DNA from 2 places in the Marinobacter sp. G11 genome. Region 1 is predicted to be linked to the other one. Evidence: riboswitches for the same ligand, from Rfam matches in the RefSeq annotation. Region 1 holds a riboswitch; the other holds the start of a gene.

The links. A riboswitch is a leader RNA that binds a small molecule or an ion and turns the genes downstream of it on or off. The one in region 1 is predicted to bind cobalamin.
Region 2: another riboswitch for cobalamin. It lies ahead of LWH94_RS09340 (ribonucleoside-diphosphate reductase subunit alpha); the one in region 1 lies ahead of LWH94_RS12215 (TonB-dependent receptor domain-containing protein).

Annotation. Positions count from the first base shown of each region.
Region 1 is NZ_JAJSPB010000018.1:13,720-23,610, reverse strand. It holds gene LWH94_RS12245 (putative nucleotidyltransferase substrate binding domain-containing protein) at 1-627, opposite strand, end outside; gene cobU (bifunctional adenosylcobinamide kinase/adenosylcobinamide-phosphate guanylyltransferase) at 768-1,298, shown strand; gene LWH94_RS12235 (histidine phosphatase family protein) at 1,282-1,881, opposite strand; gene cobT (nicotinate-nucleotide--dimethylbenzimidazole phosphoribosyltransferase) at 1,886-2,938, opposite strand; gene cbiB (adenosylcobinamide-phosphate synthase CbiB) at 3,070-4,005, shown strand; gene cobD (threonine-phosphate decarboxylase CobD) at 4,002-5,048, shown strand; cobalamin riboswitch at 5,107-5,299, shown strand; gene LWH94_RS12215 (TonB-dependent receptor domain-containing protein) at 5,457-7,277, shown strand; gene LWH94_RS12210 (cobalamin-binding protein) at 7,306-8,193, shown strand; gene LWH94_RS12205 (FecCD family ABC transporter permease) at 8,230-9,189, shown strand; gene LWH94_RS12200 (ABC transporter ATP-binding protein) at 9,189-9,891, shown strand, end outside.
Region 2 is NZ_JAJSPB010000011.1:99,904-109,794, forward strand. It holds gene glmS (glutamine--fructose-6-phosphate transaminase (isomerizing)) at 1-924, shown strand, start outside; gene nhaB (sodium/proton antiporter NhaB) at 1,142-2,647, shown strand; cobalamin riboswitch at 2,736-2,955, shown strand; gene LWH94_RS09340 (ribonucleoside-diphosphate reductase subunit alpha) at 3,262-6,021, shown strand; gene LWH94_RS09345 (ribonucleotide-diphosphate reductase subunit beta) at 6,090-7,148, shown strand; gene LWH94_RS09350 (enoyl-CoA hydratase-related protein) at 7,199-8,002, opposite strand; gene LWH94_RS09355 (hypothetical protein) at 8,851-9,174, shown strand; gene LWH94_RS09360 (hypothetical protein) at 9,711-9,891, shown strand, end outside.

The sequences.
Region 1 (9,891 bases):
CGCACGGGTACGTAGATCCCGGTCGGTGATGATGCCCTGCAATTTCGGGCGTTCGCCGCTTTCATCCATCAACAGCAGCGCCGATACGCCATTGTCTGTCATGATTCTGGCGGCTTCCTGCAGGCGAACGGTGGTCGGAGCGGAAACCGGTTCCCGGGATATCAGGCGGGTAACCTTGGCGGTCATCAGTTCGTTGGATTTCTCTCTACGCGAAACCGCCGAACGCAGTCGGCTGCGGTCTTCAATCTCAACAAAGTCTGCAAAGTTTTCGTCGGTTTCCCACAGATGCTGAAAGGTGGTATCCGGAATCTTGTAGATCAGGCAATCTTCGATGGCTTTGGCGGGGAACCGGACTTTCTTGTTCATCATCAATCCGAACTGGCCAAAGATTTCGCCCTCGCCCACGCGGTTGTACAGCTCACCGGAGCGGCGGAAAATCTCCACGGCGCCGCTGCGGATATAGTGGAGCCAATGATTGGTCTGGCCGAGTTCAAGTATCTGGGTGCCGGCGCGGTAGTAGACCACCTCAATACCGCTGACAACTCGTTCAAGAAGTTCTTCAGGCATGTCATTGAACGGGGGGTATTGGGCAATGTGGTTGCGGATGTCCAACAGTTCGGCCTGCATGGGCTCTCCAGAGTGACTGAGTCTTGATTAAATGTTTGCGGTTGGCTGACCGGTTATTCCAGAGTCTGGCCAAACTATAGCAGTTGTCTGTCCGGTTGGTGTACCTTGGCGACGGAATGTGGCGGGCTGGAGAAAGGTTTATGGTCAACAAGTTACTGGTAACCGGCGGGATTCGCTCCGGTAAGACCGGGCTGGCTGAGCAGAGGGCCAAAGCGGCCGGTAACGACGTGGTTTATGTGGCGACCGCCACTGCAGGCGATGATGAAATGGCACTGCGTATCCAGCGTCACCAGCAGCTGCGTCCCGATCACTGGCAGCTGGTTGAGGAGCCGCTGCGCCTGGGCCGGGTATTGTCAGTGTATGCCAGCGGTCTGGGAGAGCCACCGTTGCTGTTGGTGGACTGTATGAGCCTGTGGCTGAGCAATCTGTTGTTTGCCGACGGCTCCTTGTTCCAGCCCGAGCGGGCGGCCTTTCTGGAGGCGGTTGAGGCCTATCCCGGCCCTCTGGTGATTGTGACCAACGAAGTGGGGCTCGGAACCATCGGCATGGACCCGCTTACCCGCCGTTTTGCCGACGAGCTGGGCTGGCTCAATCAGGCCCTGGCCCAGCGTTGTGATGAGGTGGTGATGGCCGTGGCGGGTTTGCCAATTACCCTCAAGGCTGGTGGCTGATCAGGCTGCGGAACACACCGAATTCGGACTGGTCCACCTGTATCCGGCTGCGGCAGGCGTAAGGGACGGCGAAGCCGGTGAATGATTTCTCCAGCGGAATGCCCAACACATTGGCCAGCACCATGCGAATCACGCCTCCGTGGCAGACCACCAAGACCCGTTTGCCGGCTAGGGTTTGCTGCCACCGATCAAAACCATCGATGGTGCGCTGGTAGAAATCCGTCACAGCTTCACCGCCGGGGGGGAGGAAGTTGATGGGGTCCTGCCAGAAGTGGTTGAGGTGATCCCCATAACGCTCCTGGATCTGCTCTGCGGTCAACCCTTCCCACTCACCGAAGCCGATCTCCCGAAGATCTTCTTCGATGTGCAGTGGAATCCTGTGTTCCTCGGCTAGTTGCTGGGCGAAGCGTCGGCACCGTTGCATGGGTGAACTGACGATGGCGTCCCACCGATCACCCTCGGCGATGGCATCTATCATCTGTTGCCACCCGGTGTCGCTCAAAGGGTCGTCTTTACTGCCCCGGAACATCTGGCCACCTTCCGGTTCGCCGTGGCGTATCAGGTCGATTACTGTGGTGGTCATGGGGTTAGTCTCCCGCTTTGCCGCTGACACCGGCGTCGGTAAAGCTGGCCATCCGGTTATGCAGGGCGCAGGCGGCGCGCAGCAGGGGGACGGCAACGGCCGCGCCACTGCCTTCGCCCAGGCGCATACCAAGATCCAGCAGGGGCGAGGCATCGAGTGACTCCAGCACGGAATTGTGGCCGGGTTCGGCCGAGCGGTGTGCAAACAGAAGCCACTCGCGCACCCCTGGCTGTTGATGCACAGCCACCAGCGCGGCGACAGAGACGATAAAACCATCCACCAGCACCGGGATCCGGCGTGCGGCGCAGCCCATTATGGCGCCCGTCAGTGCGGCTATTTCAAAGCCTCCCAAAGAGACCAGTACCGTCAGCGGGTTCCGGTCGGGACCATGTCGGTGCAAGGCCTTCTCAACAACGCGGGCCTTGCGGGCAATGCCTTCGGAGTTCAGCCCCGTACCCGGGCCAACCAGAGCAGCGGGCTGCTGGCCCAGCAGGACGCAGGCCAGTGCTGCAGCACTGGTGGTGTTGCCAATGCCCATATCGCCGCCAATAAACAGGCGGCAGCCAGCGTTTGCAGCGCGCCTGGCGGCTTCGTCGCCACTGTATAACGCGGCGGAAACCTGGTGCGAGGACATGGCCGGTGATTCTGCCATGTTGGCCGTAGAGGGGGCGATAATCTGGTGTATGACGCCGGGCAATGCCGGTACCTCGCCAACCGTACCCAGGTTAACCACTTCCAGGCTGGCGCCAAGTTCTTCAGCCATCACGCTGATGGCAGCGCCGCCGCTGGCAAAGTTGGCGATCATCTGGGCGGTGACTGCCTGTGGAAATGCGGATACGCCTTCGGCGCACACGCCGTGATCTCCAGCGAAAATCACCATGCGGACCGGATCAACAGACGGCGTTTCACTGCCCGACAGGCTTGCGAGTGTAATGGCAACCTGTTCCAGCTTTCCCAGAGATCCGGGCGGTTTAGTAAGTACTTGCTGACGAGCCGAGGCAAGTTCTAAATGTGCACGGGATGGTGCGGGTGGTTGCTGAAGCCAGCTTTCGGGCAGAGGCATGGATTGTTCCTTGTGAACAGAAAGTGAGGATGGTCTATCTGTGGCTCCATGGTGTCAAGGTAAGGCTCGGGTCGGGTAGACTTGCCGGCATTCTTCGTGAGGGTATGGTCTTGGATGCGTTTTCGATGTCGGTAGCCGCATGCTGTATCGCGGTTTTGGTGGATATTTTGATTGGCGAGCCGCGCCGCTGGCACCCCTTGGTGGGCTTTGGCCGCGTGGTTGCCTGGGTTGAGCGGTGCTTTAATCGTCGACCGCAACAACCGGGCCGCAGTGGGATGATCGGTGGCATTGCCGCCGTGTTGTTGATGATGCCAGTGGTCGCTGTGGCAATGGCTTTACAGGAATTGTTGAGTGGCTGGGCGGCGTTGCTGGTGCAGGCGGTTGTGCTGTGGCTGGCCATTGCGCTGCGGGGTTTGGCTGAGCATGGCAGAGCGGTATCGGACGCCTTGCTGCAAGGGCATGGCGAGCAAGCCCGTGCCGCGGTGGGACGCATCGTGAGCCGTGATGCCGAGTCGCTTTCTGACAGTGGTGTGGCCGCGGCGGCCGCCGAATCTATGTTGGAGAACGGTGCGGATGCTGTTTTTGCCAGCTTGTTCTGGTTTTTGGTAGCGGGCTTGCCCGGTGTGGTTTTACACCGGCTGGTGAACACGCTGGATGCCATGTGGGGCTATCGTAACCAACGCTATCTTTATTTCGGGCGCTTTGCCGCTCGGCTGGATGACCTTATGAACTGGCTGCCGGCACGGCTGACCGCCCTGACCTACGCGTTGATGGGCAACACGCGGCTGGCGATGACGTGCTGGTTTCGTCAGGCCAAAACATGGGACAGCCCCAATGCCGGCCCGGTGATGGCGGCCGGGGCTGGCGCGCTGGGCGTTTCGCTGGGCGGCCCGGCTCCTTATGCCAGCGGCGTTAAACAGCGCCCTCGCTTGGGCAGCGGCCCAGAGGCAACCGCCCGGACAGTTGAAGGGGCTATCGGGCTGGTCCAACGGGGTGTGGGGCTGTGGTTGATTGTCCTGGCACTGTTTGCCTTTGGATTTTGGGCCGGAGGTGCCGCGTGATTCCGTTTCATTCACCGGAGCGCCCGGAGCACGGCGGCAGGCTGGAAGCCGCAGCCCGCAAATGGGGCATACCCCGAAGCCAGTGGCTGGACCTTTCTACCGGTTTAAACCCCGTTCCTTATCCGATTCCTGAAATTCCCATGGAGGTTTGGCAACGCTTGCCCGAGCCGGATGACGGTTTGGAAGAGATCATTCGGCGCTGGGCTGGTGCACCGGCCGATGCGGCTTGTCTGCCTGTGGCGGGTAGCCAGCAAGCCATCATGGCATTACCGGCCGTTCGCAAGCGCTTGCACGGGCTTGGCCGGGTGGCGGTGCCCATGCCGGGTTACCGGGAGCATGGCCATGCCTGGCAGCGGGCGGGTTTTGATGTGGTGGGTATTTCAGCGCAACAAGCGCTGGCGGATGATCTGAGCTGGCTGGATTCGGTGGATGTGGTGGTTTGGATCAATCCGAACAATCCGACCGGGCAGGTGTTATTGCCCGAGCGATTGTTGGCCTGGCGGGAACGGCTGCAGCGGCACGGTGGCTGGTTGGTTGTGGATGAGGCGTTTGTTGAGGGGCTTCCCGATCATAGGCTCGACCCATGGGCGGGCGCAGCCAATCTCGTCATCCTGAGGTCGTTAGGTAAGTTTTTCGGGTTGGCCGGAATTCGGGCCGGCGCTGTGCTGTTGGAAAGTGGGCTGGCAAAACAGTTTAACCACGAACTGGGGCCTTGGCCTGTAAGTGGCCCGACGCGATATCTAATGAAATGGGTGCTGGTAGATGAGGCATGGCAAGCAAACGCATTGATCAAGCAGAAAGAAGCCTCGAACAGATTGTCCGCTCTGCTTGAACAACACGGTCTGGGTGTCCCTAGTGGCACGTTGCTGTTTCAAACGGTACGACATCCTCGGGCAGCGGAAATCGCAGACCGACTCGCTCGGTGCGGAGTTCTGGTGCGGTGCTTCGATTCTCCCGAGGCTTTGCGTTTTGGTTTACCGGCCGAAGAGGCCAGTTGGCGGCGCTTGGCTGACGCTCTGTCGGGAATTTATATATGTCATTGACCACCCCCATCCCGGTTGGTAGTCTTGCCCGCGATTTCAGGTGCTCTGCATGTTCATTTCAGACTGGAGAAAGTCGGGTGAATACATAGAGTGAAACGGGAAACTGGTGAGAGGCCAGTACTGCCCCCGCAACGGTAATCAGGTTAATAGCAATCCGTTACGCCACTGTGTCCTAGGCATGGGAAGGTGATTGCTTCGGAGCACGGCCTCCACCTGAAAGTCCGGAGACCGGCCTGAAAGACGGAGTTTCTCAACTCCGTACACCAGACGTTGCGGAGGGCGACGGCGGTGGGTGATCCTGGCTCATCAGCACTACATGCCCTCCACCCCCGTCTGAACACCTTAATTGTCCTTCGCAGTAACCAAGACCGACCGCGCGGGTGCGTGCGGTGCACTGTGAGTGATGATATGAACCCTTCGAAGGCCATTCCGGCGTTAATTTTGTTGCCACTGGCGTTTCCTGTCACTGCGACTGACGGACAGACTGAAAACGCAACTCTTGAACCGATCGTTGTAACAGCGACCCTAGGTCCGCTGACCGCGGGCGAAAGTTTGTCCTCAGTAACCGTCATCGATGAAGAAGCTATCAGACAGCAAAATCCGTCTGACTTTTCTGAACTTCTGCGTGGTCAGCCGGGCATTAACGTGACGGGAAATGGATCGTTCGGGAAAACGACGAGTGTTTACACCCGTGGCACGGCAAATGATTCAACGTTGTTTTTAGTGGATGGCGTACGTTTACGTTCAGCGACCTCTGGTGGTCCATCTTGGCAGTACTTTCCTGCGGAACTCGTAGAGCGTGTCGAAATTGTTCGCGGTGCAAAGAGCTCGCTTTACGGCTCAGACGCGGTCGGTGGCGTGATACAGGCTTTTACGCTTGATCCGGAAGAGACACCTGCAGGTTGGGTAGAGCTTGGCGCGGGCAACTTCGACACCCAAAAAGGCAGTGCCGGTGTCGCCGCTAGCGCAGGCAACACACGCTTTAGTTTAAGTGGCCTGCATAAGGAAACGGATGGTACGGCGGTGATCACTGATGGTGAAGACCGAGGTTTCCGAAACACTGCAGGAGTCGGGCGGATTGTCCATGAGCTGGACTCTGGTGGCGAAGCCAGTCTGGTTGTGGTTCAGAGCGAAGGTAATACTGAGTACGAAGGCGGCAACATCGATTATATGCTCCGAACTATTGGATTTGGGCTAGAAACTCCGGTGAGTGACCACTGGCGTCAGTCGTTGCAGTTTTCTGAGTCTCGTGACGAAACCGATAATGTCACGCCTACCTTTAGCAGCACTTTTGACACACGATCGCGTGCAGCTCGCTGGGACAACACATTTACTTGGAATGTTCACGAGTTGGTTGTTGGCACTGAATTGATGAATGATGAAGTGGGCGGCACGACTGATTATGCCGAGACCAGCCGTTCTAATTTTGCACTTTATACACAGCTGCGCTTGAATTTCGGGCCGACAGATTTGATGTTGAGCTTGCGAGGGGATGATAACGAAGCATACGGGAAGAACGAAACCGGTAGTATTGCATTGGGGCATGCATTCGATCGTTCCCATCGTGTGCGGTTGAGCTACGGTACCGCATTCCGTGCCCCGACATTTAATGATTTGTACTTTCCAGGTGCTAACCCGGATCTTGAAGCTGAAGAGTCGGCGACGGTAGAAGTCGGTTTCAGTGGCCATTATCAGTATTGGTTCTGGGATACCGCAGTGTTCCAGCTCGATGTCGATAACTTGATTGCATGGCAACCCGCCCCAACACCGAGTGACCCGTTTAATTGGTCGCCAATGAACGTTAACGAAGCTCGGATTCGGGGGCTGGAGCTCAGCGCTGGCTTCGAGCGCGACGGATGGCGCGGTGATGCAGCCTTGACCTTGCTTGACCCTGAAAATCGTGAAACTGGCAATCGCCTTCAGCGCCGCAGTGACAAAACCTTACGACTCGACTTGAGCAAACAAGTGGGCAACTGGGACTTTGGCGGAACGGTGGTTGCGGAAGGTTATCGGTACGACGATGCCAGTAACGATGATCGGTTGTCCGGTTTTGCTACGCTGGACCTGCGGGCTGGCTGGCGCTTTGCAAAGGACTGGTCAACGCGTCTAACAGTGGCCAATGTTCTGGATAAAGAATACAGCACGGCTCGATACTCCAGCTCACAAGATCTGGATTATATCGCGGCAGGCCGCACAGCTATGCTGACTGTCCGCTATGACATTCGATAAATGATCTGACAAAGCCGGGGAGGCGCCAGTGATAAAGCTGAAAGGTTTGGCCGTGATGTTGGGCTGGATGCTGCTGGCACCTCCGGGGCTGGCCGCCCCTATTTGTGTAGTAGATGATCTAGAGGTTGAGGTTTGCCTGGATCAACCGGCCAAGCGCATTGCCACCTTGTCCCCGGGCGCCACGGAACTGGCGTTTGCCGCAGGAGCGGGCGACAAGGTGGTCGCTGTGGTGAATTACAGCGATTACCCTGAAGCCGCCCTCAAATTACCTTTGGTGGGTAATCACACCCGGATAGATCTGGAAGCGTTATTGGCGCTGAAGCCCGATTTGGTGATCACCTGGCGAACCGGTAATCCCCCGGCGCAAATGGAGATGCTGAGAGCACTCGGCTTGCCCATGTTTGCCATTGAACCACGTACCTTCGAGGGCGTTTCCAAAGTCATTGAACAGCTTTCGACACTGGCAGGCACGGAACAGGAAGGTTTCGCGGAAGCAGAACGTTTCCGAAAAGGGATCGCCGAGATTGCAGAGCAGTATCGGGACGCCGAGCCCGTGCCGGTTTTCTATCAAGTTTGGCAAACTCCGCTGATGACGATCAACGATGATCATCTGATCGGTAAAGTGGTTCAGCTTTGCGGTGGGGTGAATGTCTTTGGTGACATGCCGCGATTGGTGCCAAGAATCAGTGCCGAAGTGGTGCTGGAGGCCGATCCTCATGCAATTATTACAGGCAGTGTTGAGGGTATCGAAGATAACCAACTTGATCGCTGGAAGAGTTACACCGGAATGACTGCTGTGGCAAAAAATAACTTGTTCTTTGTCCCGGCATCACCCATCTCAAGGCCGACGCCCAGGCTTCTTGAGGCGAGTCGAGATATTTGCGAAAGACTGGATGTTGCCCGTGAACGCGAGTAAGACCTGCAAACACCCGTGTAAACAGGTGACAGTAAGATGACTCGCTCTTTGCTGGTACTCGGTGCGATTTCTCTGGCCGCGCTGATATTGGCCTTGGCTATCGGCAGTGTGAACATTGCGCCCTCAGAACTCTGGAAAGTCATCCAGGGTGAAGGCAGCGCATTGCATCGTACCTTGCTGCTGGACCTGCGTCTGCCGCGCACCCTTGCGGCTTTCGCGACCGGTGGCCTGTTAGCGGTGGCGGGTGCCTTGATGCAGGTGCTGCTACGCAACCCGCTGGCGGACCCGTACGTGCTGGGGTTGTCCGGTGGCGCCGCTGTGGGCGCGCTTTTGGCGATGCTGGCCGGAATGGGGACGTTGCTGATCTCGGGCTCTGCCTTTGCCGGCGCCATGCTGGCAATGGTGTTGGTGTTCGGTCTTGCCCACGGCACCGGCAGTTGGACCGCCTCGCGCCTGCTGCTGACCGGCGTTGTAGTGGCCGCTGGTTGGGGAGCTGTGATCACCCTCATGCTGGCGATCACGCCCTCTTATAAACTGCCAGGCATGCTGTACTGGCTAATGGGCGATGTTTCCTACGCGCGCACGCCTTGGCCCGCATTGGTGGTTCTGATATTCGCGATCGCGGTGATTTTACCGCTTGCTCGTAATCTGAACGTGCTGGCGCGTGGCCCGATGCAGGCCGCGGCACTCGGGGTGTCGGTACGGCCGCTGGAGTGGACCATTTACGTGCTCGCCAGCCTACTGACGGCAACGGCCGTGACCACGGCTGGAAGTATCGGGTTTGTAGGCCTGATTGTGCCGCATATGCTTCGCCTGGTATTAGGCAACGATCAGCGCATTATTTTGCCTGCCAGCGCCTTGGCTGGCGGTACTCTGCTTGTGCTTGCAGATACCCTCGCTCGCACGGTGATCGCGCCTGAGCAGCTTCCGGTGGGCGTTATTACTGCTTTACTGGGGGTGCCAACCTTCCTGTATCTACTGCACCGGAGCCGTTAATGAGCACGCTGCATACTCGCGATTTGATCATAAACGTGCCCGGCAGAGCAGACGGTTTTCCTCTTAATTTGAGTGTCGAGCCCGGTCAGACGTGGGGCGTGTTGGGCCCTAACGGGGCCGGCAAAACCACTCTGCTGCATACCCTCGCAGGCTTGTTACCTGCACGCAGTGGCCGAGTTGTATTGAACGACGCCCCGCTGATTGAGCTAAAGCGCCGCGATATCGCCCGGAAGCTGGGGTTAGTGTTTCAGGAGCGGCAAGACAGTTTTCCCGCAACGGTCATGGAAACCGCACTGATTGGGCGTCACCCGTGGTTGTCGCCTTGGGAAAGTGAACAAGCTGATGACCAGATCCGTGCGCAAAAGGCGTTGGCGGCGATGGATGTGGATTATTTGTCTGGGCGCTTGCTGAGCACCTTGTCGGGCGGTGAGCGTCAGCGGGTTGCGATAGCAACACTGATGACTCAGAACCCGGATATCTGGCTGCTTGACGAGCCCACCAACCACCTCGACCTACACCATCAGGTCAAAGTAATGAGCCTGCTGAGAGACCAGTCGGTTGCAGGAAAAGCAGTGTTCATGTGCTTGCATGATCTGAATCTGGCCGCACGGTGGTGTAGCCACGTGTTGCTGCTTTATCCCAATGGCGATGCCTGCTGGGGCCCCGCCGACAGTATGTTGAAACCATCCGCACTTGAGCAGT
Region 2 (9,891 bases), on a different contig from region 1:
ACTTCCTACCACGCCGGCATGGTGGCCCGTTACTGGATTGAAGACCTGGCCGGCATCCCTTGCTCCGTGGAAGTTGCGTCCGAATTCCGCTACCGCAAGCACGTGATCCAGCCGGATACCCTGTTCCTGTGCATCTCCCAGTCCGGCGAAACCGCCGATACCCTGGCCGCCCTGCGCCAGGCCAAGAAAGCCGGTTTCCGGGCGGCCCTGGCCATCTGCAACGTACCGGGCAGCTCCCTGGTGCGGGAATCCGACCTGGTGATCATGACCCAGGCCGGCCCCGAGATCGGCGTAGCCTCTACCAAGGCGTTCACCACCCAGCTTACCGCACTGCTGATCTTCACCCTGGCCCTGGCCCGTCACAACGGCCTGAGCGAAGAGAAGGAAGCTGAGATCGTGGCTGCTATTCACCAGCTGCCGAAGCAGGTCAGCGATGTGCTGGCACTGGATGCAGACATCGAAGAAATGTCCAAGGCCTTTATGGACAAGCACCACAGCCTGTTCCTGGGCCGTGGCTCCCAGTTCCCGGTGGCCATGGAAGGGGCGCTCAAGCTTAAAGAGATCTCCTACATCCATGCCGAAGCCTATCCGGCCGGTGAGCTCAAGCACGGCCCGCTGGCGCTGGTGGACAGCGAGATGCCGGTGGTCACCGTGGCACCGAACAACGACCTGGTTGAGAAGCTGAAGTCCAACCTGGAAGAAGTCCGGGCCCGGGGTGGCGAGCTGTTTGTATTTGCCGACAAGGCCGCACAGGTGAAAGCGGAAGAGGGCATCCATGTGATGCAGATTCCGTCGGTACACGAGATTACCGCGCCGATTGTCTACACCGTGCCATTGCAGTTGCTGTCTTACCACGTTGCTGTTATCAAGGGCACCGACGTAGACCAGCCCCGTAACCTGGCCAAGAGTGTGACGGTGGAATAAGCACGGTCACCCGTGCCAAAAGCCTCCGTTATGCTCACCAGCATCCGGGGGCTTTTTTGTTTTCAGATGACCTGAAGCAAGTTTTTGGCCCCGCCGTACGTTTAAGTACGGAGCGTTGATCAACCCCCGGCTGGGTAACCTATGCATATATATCAAGGAAGGTAACAGTTGCCTGTTGCATACTTCCCCGGCCACTACTTCAAGAAGAATTTCAGCAATGCCCGATAGCGTCTTTTCCGGTTTCACCCAGAATTTCCTAGGTAAGGCTCCAGTCTGGTACAAACAGGTCATTATCCTGTTCCTGGTTGCCAACCCGATTGTGATGGCGGTATTCGGGCCCACGGTGGCGGGCTGGTTACTGATCGGCGAATTCATCTTCACCCTGGCCATGGCCCTGAAGTGTTATCCCCTGCTGCCGGGTGGTTTGCTGGCCGTGGAGGCGTTGCTGATCGGGCTCACCAACACCGATGCGGTGTATCACGAAGTACTGATCAACTTCCCCGTTATCCTGCTGCTGATGTTCATGGTGGCAGGTATCTACTTCATGCAGGAACTGCTGCTGGTGACCTTCACCCAGATACTGGTGGGGGTACGCTCCAAGTCTGCGCTCTCGCTGCTGTTCTGTGGTGCCGCAGCCGTGTTGTCAGCGTTTCTGGATGCCCTTACGGTAACCGCGGTCATCATCAGTGTGGCGGTGGGTTTTTACTCGGTGTATCACAAGGTGGCGTCTGGTAAGGGCTATCAGCAGAAAGACCACAATGCCAACAGCGATGCCGAAGTGGTGGAACTGCACCGGGAAGACCTGGAAAACTTCCGGGCATTCTTGCGCAGCCTGTTGATGCACGGTGCCATTGGTACCGCGCTGGGTGGCGTGGCCACCATGGTTGGCGAACCCCAGAACCTGCTGATCGCCAAGGTGGTTGGCTGGGATTTCGTGGGCTTCTTCCTGCACATGGCACCGGTGAGTATTCCGGTACTGATTGCCGGCCTGTTTACCTGCTGGGCGCTGGAGAAGCTGCGCTGGTTCGGCTACGGCGGTCGCCTGCCCAAGCCGGTACGCCAGGTGTTGCAGGAATATGCCGATAACGAAAGAGCCAGCCGCACCAAGTCCGATAAGGCCGCCCTGTGGGTACAGGCAGCCGCCGCGGTGATCCTGGTGCTGGGCCTGGCGTTCCACGTAGCGGAAGTGGGGCTGATCGGCCTGCTGGTGATCATCCTGGTCACTTCCTTCACCGGTGTGATCGACGAGCACCAGATCGGCAAAGCCTTCCAGGAATCCCTGCCGTTCACCTCACTGCTGGTGGTGTTCTTTGCCATCGTGGCGGTGATCCACGAACAGCACCTGTTCAAGCCCATCATCGAATACGTACTGAGCCTGCCGGAAGGCCAGCAACCGGGCATGTTCTTCATTGCCAACGGCCTGCTGTCCATGATCAGCGACAACGTGTTCGTGGCCACCGTATACATCAGCGAAGTAAAACAGGCCCTGGATGCCGGCGCCATCAGCTTTGACCACTTCCAGACCCTGGCCGTAGCCATAAACACCGGCACCAACCTGCCCAGCGTGGCCACCCCCAACGGCCAGGCCGCGTTCCTGTTCCTGCTCACCTCCGCCATCGCCCCGCTGGTACGGTTGTCCTACGGCAAGATGGTGATTATGGCCCTGCCGTACACCGTGGTGATGGGTGGCGTAGGCCTGTACATGGTGACCCACGCCTTCTGATTCTCGACCCCGATAACAGCCTCATCTGACGCCCGTGCCGCTTTCACCGAGCTCCACGGGCGTTCTTGTATCTGCTCCTTAGTCTGTATATAGTGATCAAGTCCTTGGTTGACTACCATATATTGTGATCAAAGCGTGATCACTCAGGTAGTCGGGAATCCGGTGAGAGTCCGGAACTGACGCGCAGCGGTATTGGGGAACGAGCGTGGCATAAAGACACTGGCAAGCGCCGGGAAGTCGCCACGCAAGGCCGAACCACACGGTTTACGCCCCTGAGTCCGAAGACCTGCCAGGGATAGACACTGCACCTTCGCGTTTATAAAGGCGAGCAGGTGGGTTTTGTTTTTTTTGCTACGAAATCCACGGAAGAATACGGAAAGAAAAGACTTACTGATTTTTTTGCCACGAAATCCACGAAAAAACACGAACAAAGATTTACTACGAAAAGAAAAAAGCTTTTTATCTTTTCCTTTCGTGTTTTTTCGTGGATTTCGTGGCAAAACAGTCCCTTTCTTTTCATTTTTCCGTGTCCTTCCGTGGATTCCGTGGCAAAAACCTCCCCCTTCTCCCAAACGCAAAGGCTGCACCACCACGCGTACACAAGGAGAAGTTCCATGTCTGCCATCCTGTCCCCCGAGCCCCCGGCGGTTGCCGCTACAGAATCCCTTCAGGTCATCAAACGCAACGGCACCCTCGTTGGCTTTAACCCTTCCAAGATCACCGTCGCCGTTACCAAGGCCTTCCTTGCGGTAGAAGGCGACCAGGCTGCCGGTTCTGCCCGTATCAACGACGCCGTGCACCGGGTCACCGAACAAGTGGTGCAGGCCATCAGCCGGCGCCTGAAGGCCGGGGGCAAGGTGCATATTGAAGACATCCAGGACCAGGTAGAACTGGCCCTGATGCGGGCGGAGGAACAGAAAGTGGCCCGGGCCTACGTGCTGTACCGGGAAGAACACGCCCGCAAGCGCGCCATTGAAGAACCCATGGAAGCGCACCCGCACCTGACCGTGAAAAAAGCCGACGGCAGCGTGGCGCCGCTGGACCTGGGTTTGATGAAACTGCAGGTGGAGCAGGCCGCTACCGGGCTGGACGGCATTGAGGGCGAATCCCTGGTGGAGGAAGCCCTGCGCAACCTGTACGACGGCATTGCCGAAACCGAAGTGTTGTCTGCCCTGATCATGACTGCCCGGGGCCGGATTGAACGGGAGCCGGACTACAGTGCCGTCACTGCCCGCCTGTTGCTGGAACAGCTGAGGCTGGAAGCGGCCGAGGCGCTGGACTTGCCCCGCAACCAATCCCTGACAGAGAGTTATCCACAGGCCCTGAGCGCCTTCATCCATACCGGTATCCGCTACGAATTGCTGGACGAAGCCCTGGCCGCCTTTGACCTGGAACGCCTCGGCGCAGCCCTGAAACCCGAGCGCGACCACCAGTTCGGATTCCTCGGCCTGCAAACCCTGTACGACCGTTACTTCCTGCACTGGAACGGCGCCCGCCTGGAACTGCCCCAGGTATTCTTCATGCGCGTGGCCATGGGCCTGGCCCTGCGGGAAGACGACGCCAACGCCCGCGCAATCGAGTTCTACAACCTGCTGTCCAGCTTCGATTACATGGCCAGCACGCCGACATTGTTCAACAGCGGCACCCGCCACTCCCAGTTGTCTTCCTGCTACCTGACCACCGTGCAGGACGACCTGGAAGGCATTTACGGCGCCATCAAAGACAACGCGTTGCTGTCCAAATGGGCCGGCGGCCTGGGCAACGACTGGACCCCGGTGCGGGCGCTGGGTTCCCACATCAAAGGCACCAACGGCCAGAGCCAGGGCGTGGTGCCGTTTTTGAAAGTGGTGAACGATACCGCCGTGGCGGTGAATCAGGGCGGTAAGCGCAAAGGCGCGGTCTGTGCCTACCTGGAAAGCTGGCACCTGGACATCGAAGAGTTCCTGGAACTGCGCAAGAACACCGGCGACGAACGCCGCCGCACCCACGACATGAACACCGCCAACTGGGTGCCGGATTTGCTGATCGAACGCATGCGTGAAGACCGGGACTGGACCCTGTTCTCCCCCAGCGATACGCCGGATCTGCACGATCTCTACGGTAACGAATTCCGGGAACGCTACCAGCACTACGAAGCGCTGGCAGAGCAGGGCAAGATCAAGCTGTTCAAGAAAATTCCGGCCAAGCAGCTGTGGCGCAAAATGCTGACTGTGCTGTTCGAAACCGGCCATCCCTGGATCACCTTCAAAGACCCCTGCAACCTGCGCTCCCCGCAGCAGCATCAGGGCGTGGTGCACAGCTCCAACCTGTGTACCGAAATCACCCTGAACACCAGCGCGGACGAAATCGCCGTGTGCAACCTGGGTTCGGTGAACCTGGCGGCCCACATCAAGGACGGCGAGCTGGATGTACAACGCCTGGAACGCACCGTAAACACCGCCGTGCGCATGCTCGACAACGTTATCGACATTAACTTCTACGCCGTGCCCCAGGCCCGCAACTCCAACCTCAAACACCGCCCGGTGGGCCTGGGCCTGATGGGTTTCCAGGATGCTCTGTATCAACTGGGCCTGCCTTACACCAGCCCGGAAGCGGTAGAGTTTGCCGACGTGGCCATGGAGCAGCTCAGCTACTTCGCCATTCGCGCCTCCGCCACCCTGGCCGGCGAACGCGGTGCCTACGAAACCTACGAAGGCTCCCTGTGGCAGCAGGGCATCCTGCCCATCGACTCCATCGCTCTTTTAAAAGAGGCGAGGAAAGACGGTGACCTGTCCCTGAACACCGACAGCCGCCTTGACTGGACCCCGGTGCGGGAGCTGATCGCCAAATACGGCATGCGCAACAGCAACGTCATGGCCATCGCGCCCACGGCCACCATCTCCAACATTGTCGGCGTGTCCCAGTCCATTGAACCGGCGTACCAGAACCTGTTTGTGAAATCGAACCTGTCCGGCGAGTTCACCGTGGTGAACCCTTCACTGGTGCGGGATCTCAAGGCGGAAGGCCTGTGGGACAACGTGATGGTGAACGACCTGAAATACTTCGACGGCAGCGTGCAGCAGATCGACCGCATACCGGCGGAACTCAAAGCCCGCTACGCCACCGCCTTCGAAATCGACGCCCGCTGGCTGGTAGAAGCCGCCGCCCGCCGCCAGAAATGGCTGGACCAGGCCCAGAGCCTGAACCTGTACATGGCCGAACCCAGCGGCAAAAAGCTCGATGCCCTGTACCAGCTGGCCTGGGAACGCGGCCTGAAAACCACCTACTACCTGCGCTCCCTGGGCGCCACCGGCGCCGAAAAAACCGCCCCGGTGTCTGCGCCACAGCCGCAGGTTTGCAGCATCGATGACCCGGACTGCGAGGCCTGTCAGTAACAGACTTTTTAGCCACGGAATCCATATATGGTTTCCGTGGCCAACACAATCTTTAAGAGGATGCCCCCATGCTGAACTGGGACGACGAATCAAAACCCGCACCGCAAGCCGCAAACCCCGAAGGCCCGGCGCCGGTGAACGTAGACGACAAACGCGTCATCAACGGCGAAACCGACATCAACCAGTTGGCACCCTTCAAGTACCCCTGGGCCTGGGAATACTTCATGAATGCCAACAAAAACCACTGGACCCCGCTGGACGTCAACATGGCCCAGGACGTTCACGACTACCACCACCGCCTGACCCCGGCAGAAAAGCACGTGTACGAAAACGTACTGGCCTACCTCACCACCTCCGACATCCTCGCCATGCGCAACATCGGCCTGGCGGTGATGGAGAAAATGAGCGCACCGGAACTGCAGATCTACCAGGCCCGACAGGTTTACGAAGAAGCCCTGCACACCTGGACCTACCAGCACTGCATCGAAACCCTCAACCTGGACCAGAGCGAGATCTACAACCGCTACCGCGTGGTGCCGGAGATCAACGGCAAAATCCAGCTGGCCAACCGCCGGCTGGACGCTGCCATGCGCTCCGACATGAACCTGCGCAACCCGGACGACCTGCAGGAATTCATCATGTCTTACCTGTTCTTCGCAGCGGTGTTTGAAGGCTGCTGGTTCTATAACGGCTTCAGCCCCATCTTCGCCCTTCAGCGCCGGGGCCTGATGCGCGGTACCGGTGAACAGCTGCAGTACATCCTGCGGGACGAAGCCATGCACTTCTCCTTCGGCCTGAAAGTGGTGAACCAGATCCTGGAGGAGGAAAACATCAGTTTCGACCCCAAAGCCGTGCGCGATATGTGGGACGAATCCGAAGCGGCTGAGATGGCTTACGCCAACTACATTCTGCGCGACCCGATTATGGGTTACTCGGCGGAATACCACACCGAGCAGTTCCGGTTTGTGGCCAACCGGAGGGCGCGCACCGTAGGGCTGGAAGAGCCGTTCCCGGGGGCGAAAAACGTCTCGCCCTGGCTGGACGAGCAAGCCACCATGCGCAAGGAGAAGAACTTCTTTGAGACCCGGGTGATTGAATACCAGACCGGCGCTCAGTTGGAGTGGTAAGCAGGTAGGGGGGGCAGAGCTGTCCGATATGTCGGGCAGCTCCGGTAGGGTTATTTCCGCGCCATGGCTTCCAGCATCCGGTTCACTGCGTCCAGGTGCTCTGGCTCGTTGTGGCTCATGCCCTGGAAACAGGCGCAGATATCCAGGAAATCCCTCAGCTCGGTGCGCTGGGCCATCATCATCAGCCGCTTGGTCAGCCGCGTTGCCTTGGGCGGCTGGCTGGCCATTTTGCTGGCCATCTTCAGGGTTGCCGGCATCAGCTCATCGGCTGGTACCACATCCATCACAATGCCCAGTTCCTTCGCTTCTGCGGCGTCCACGATGCGGCCGGTCAGCGTCAGCTCGAAGGCACGCTGGTAACCAATCAGCCGTTGCATAAACCAGGCGCCACCGTCGCCGGGAATGATGCCCAGATTCAGAAACGTCTCGCCGAATTTAGCCGAGTCCGCAGCAATTCGGATATCCGCCATATTGGCCAGGTCAAACCCGGCGCCAATGGCTGGCCCGTTCACCGCGGCAATCACCGGCACCTCCACCGCCTGCATCGCCAGGGGAATACGCTGGATACCCTTGCGATAGCGTTCTGCACATTCGGCTGGATTGCCAGCGAAATCGCCGCTGCGATTAGCCATATCGCGGATATTGCCGCCGGCACTGAACGCCGACCCCGCCCCGGTGATCACCAGCACGGATACGTCCTGGCAGTGGTTGACCCACTCTGCTGTGGTGACGATGTCATCAATCAGGTGGGAGCCGGTGAGGGCATTGCGCAGGTCGTGCCGGTTCAGGGTCAGCACGGCCACCCCGTTTTCCAGGGTGAGCAGGGCATCCGTAAGTTGGGGCAAGCTGGCCATAGTGGAGTCCTTGTTCTGTAAACTCAGGGCGATTGTCTCCCTATGATTGGCCCATGCCAAGAACCTTCGACCGCCTTGGCCAAGGGCCCGTGCTGCATGGATTAACAAACAGTGGAGTTATACGAACCCGTTCGCAAAACTCCGGGGAAATGCATGGGAAATGTTAGTAACCTTCTGATATGTTTAAAATGTGGGGTTTTCAGGGGCGGAGTTATACGCCCCTAAGTAGGAGCAGGGGTGGCTCGAATCAGGGCGTATAACTCCGGCGGTAGCCGTGGTTCGTTTTCTTAGGTTGTTGTTTTTGTTTAGAAAAATTAAAAATTTCGGGCGCGTTTTGGTTGGAATTATACGAATGCGGGATATACGAACTCGTTCGTAGAATTCACTGTTATAGCGGTGGGTGAGGGTGCAAGGGGTTTTCTTGCCCTTTCACCGAAGGCTACCCGAATATACTGTATATATAAACAGTATTTTTCTGGTTTTGAAAACGGCTGCAAGAAAACAAATAGAGCGGATCGCCGTTGAGCGCTCTCCCTGCTACCCTCAAGAGCCAAGCCAGACGGATAAGTCGCGGCTTGATCCGTCTGGCTTGGCTCTTGAGGGAAGGCGGATCAACCGGCAATCGTGGTCGCCTTTGTTCCGTGCCTTCGCATCTTCGGTGCCCGCGCTGCCCCTTTGCCTGATAGCTTTCCAGGGATGTCTGCTGGATGCGGAGTGGTCTGGGAATAAGGTGGAGTATGAGAGCCTTTCAGGACGGTCCGTATAACAACACATTCATCCGACCCTCGCTTCGCTCGGGCAGATGAACGTACATCGTTAACCACACGGGTAATCTGGAGAGCCGTGCATTGTGGAAGTTTGATCCAGTCATCAGGGATGCTAGCTATTATCGTCGGCGCTTGTCATTCATTAATGGTTTGTTCAGTTTCGTGTTCCTGGTTGCCGGTACGGTGGCATTCTATTTCGACAATGTGACGCTACCTGGGCGCACGGGACTCGCTGAGTTTTCGGGTAAGTGGGCCCATGGGGTAGGGGTGGCTTCCTTTTTTGTTGCTGCCTATTGGAGTTATCAGTCACTAAAGGAGTATCGAGTCTCTTTGCTCATACTCATGGCCCCGTTTTTAGCTGCGGCGGCAGTGTCGGCAATTTTGCTAGCCATCAAGTATGGTTAACAAGTCGTTGTAGTACGTTCCGGGCCTGCCGGCCCTACACCGGACGCCCATTTCGCTGCGCTACATGGGCGCCGCTAAACGTTGGCGTTATTGGCCCGGCATTCGTAAGTTTTTAGCAGGCGGGGTGCAAAGGCCTTGGCACCGGGATTGGTTGTAAGCCCGCTCACTCTGGTGATCGCCAAGGCCGGAAAGTTCGCTGTCTGGTTTGGTTGCCACAATGGCCAGCGGTGTTTGGTATTCATGGTGTGCCCCAGTCGTGGGGCCGTCCGTCTTAAACGGTAATCGGGCCGGTAGCCTTTGCGTTCTGGTTCCTTTCGTCATCCGTCGAGTTGGTGCAAGCTTTCCGGGAGAGGGCATGCGGTCTGGGTTTCCATGCTTAACCACGGTGGTGAACGGCCATTAACCAGGCGGTCAACCGGACGCCAAAAGCGTACCGCTTTTGGTTCCCTCCGCTGCGCTCCGGCGCCGGTTACCTCAGCGTTATGTTCTCCAAGGAGGGTAGGATTATTCGGTTCCAAAACATCCGCCAGTCACTGATGAATGACGATATTGCCAGTTGGAGAAAGCTGGCTGTCTTCATCGTCCTGATCGCAGCGATCATCCTTGGCATCGTTCACTTCTGCGTGTACTTCGATTTCGAAGCGGCATCTCGTCAACTCTACGCATCCATTAGTGCGATGGTCGGCATTACTGCTGTTGCCCAGCTCGTCGGCAGTT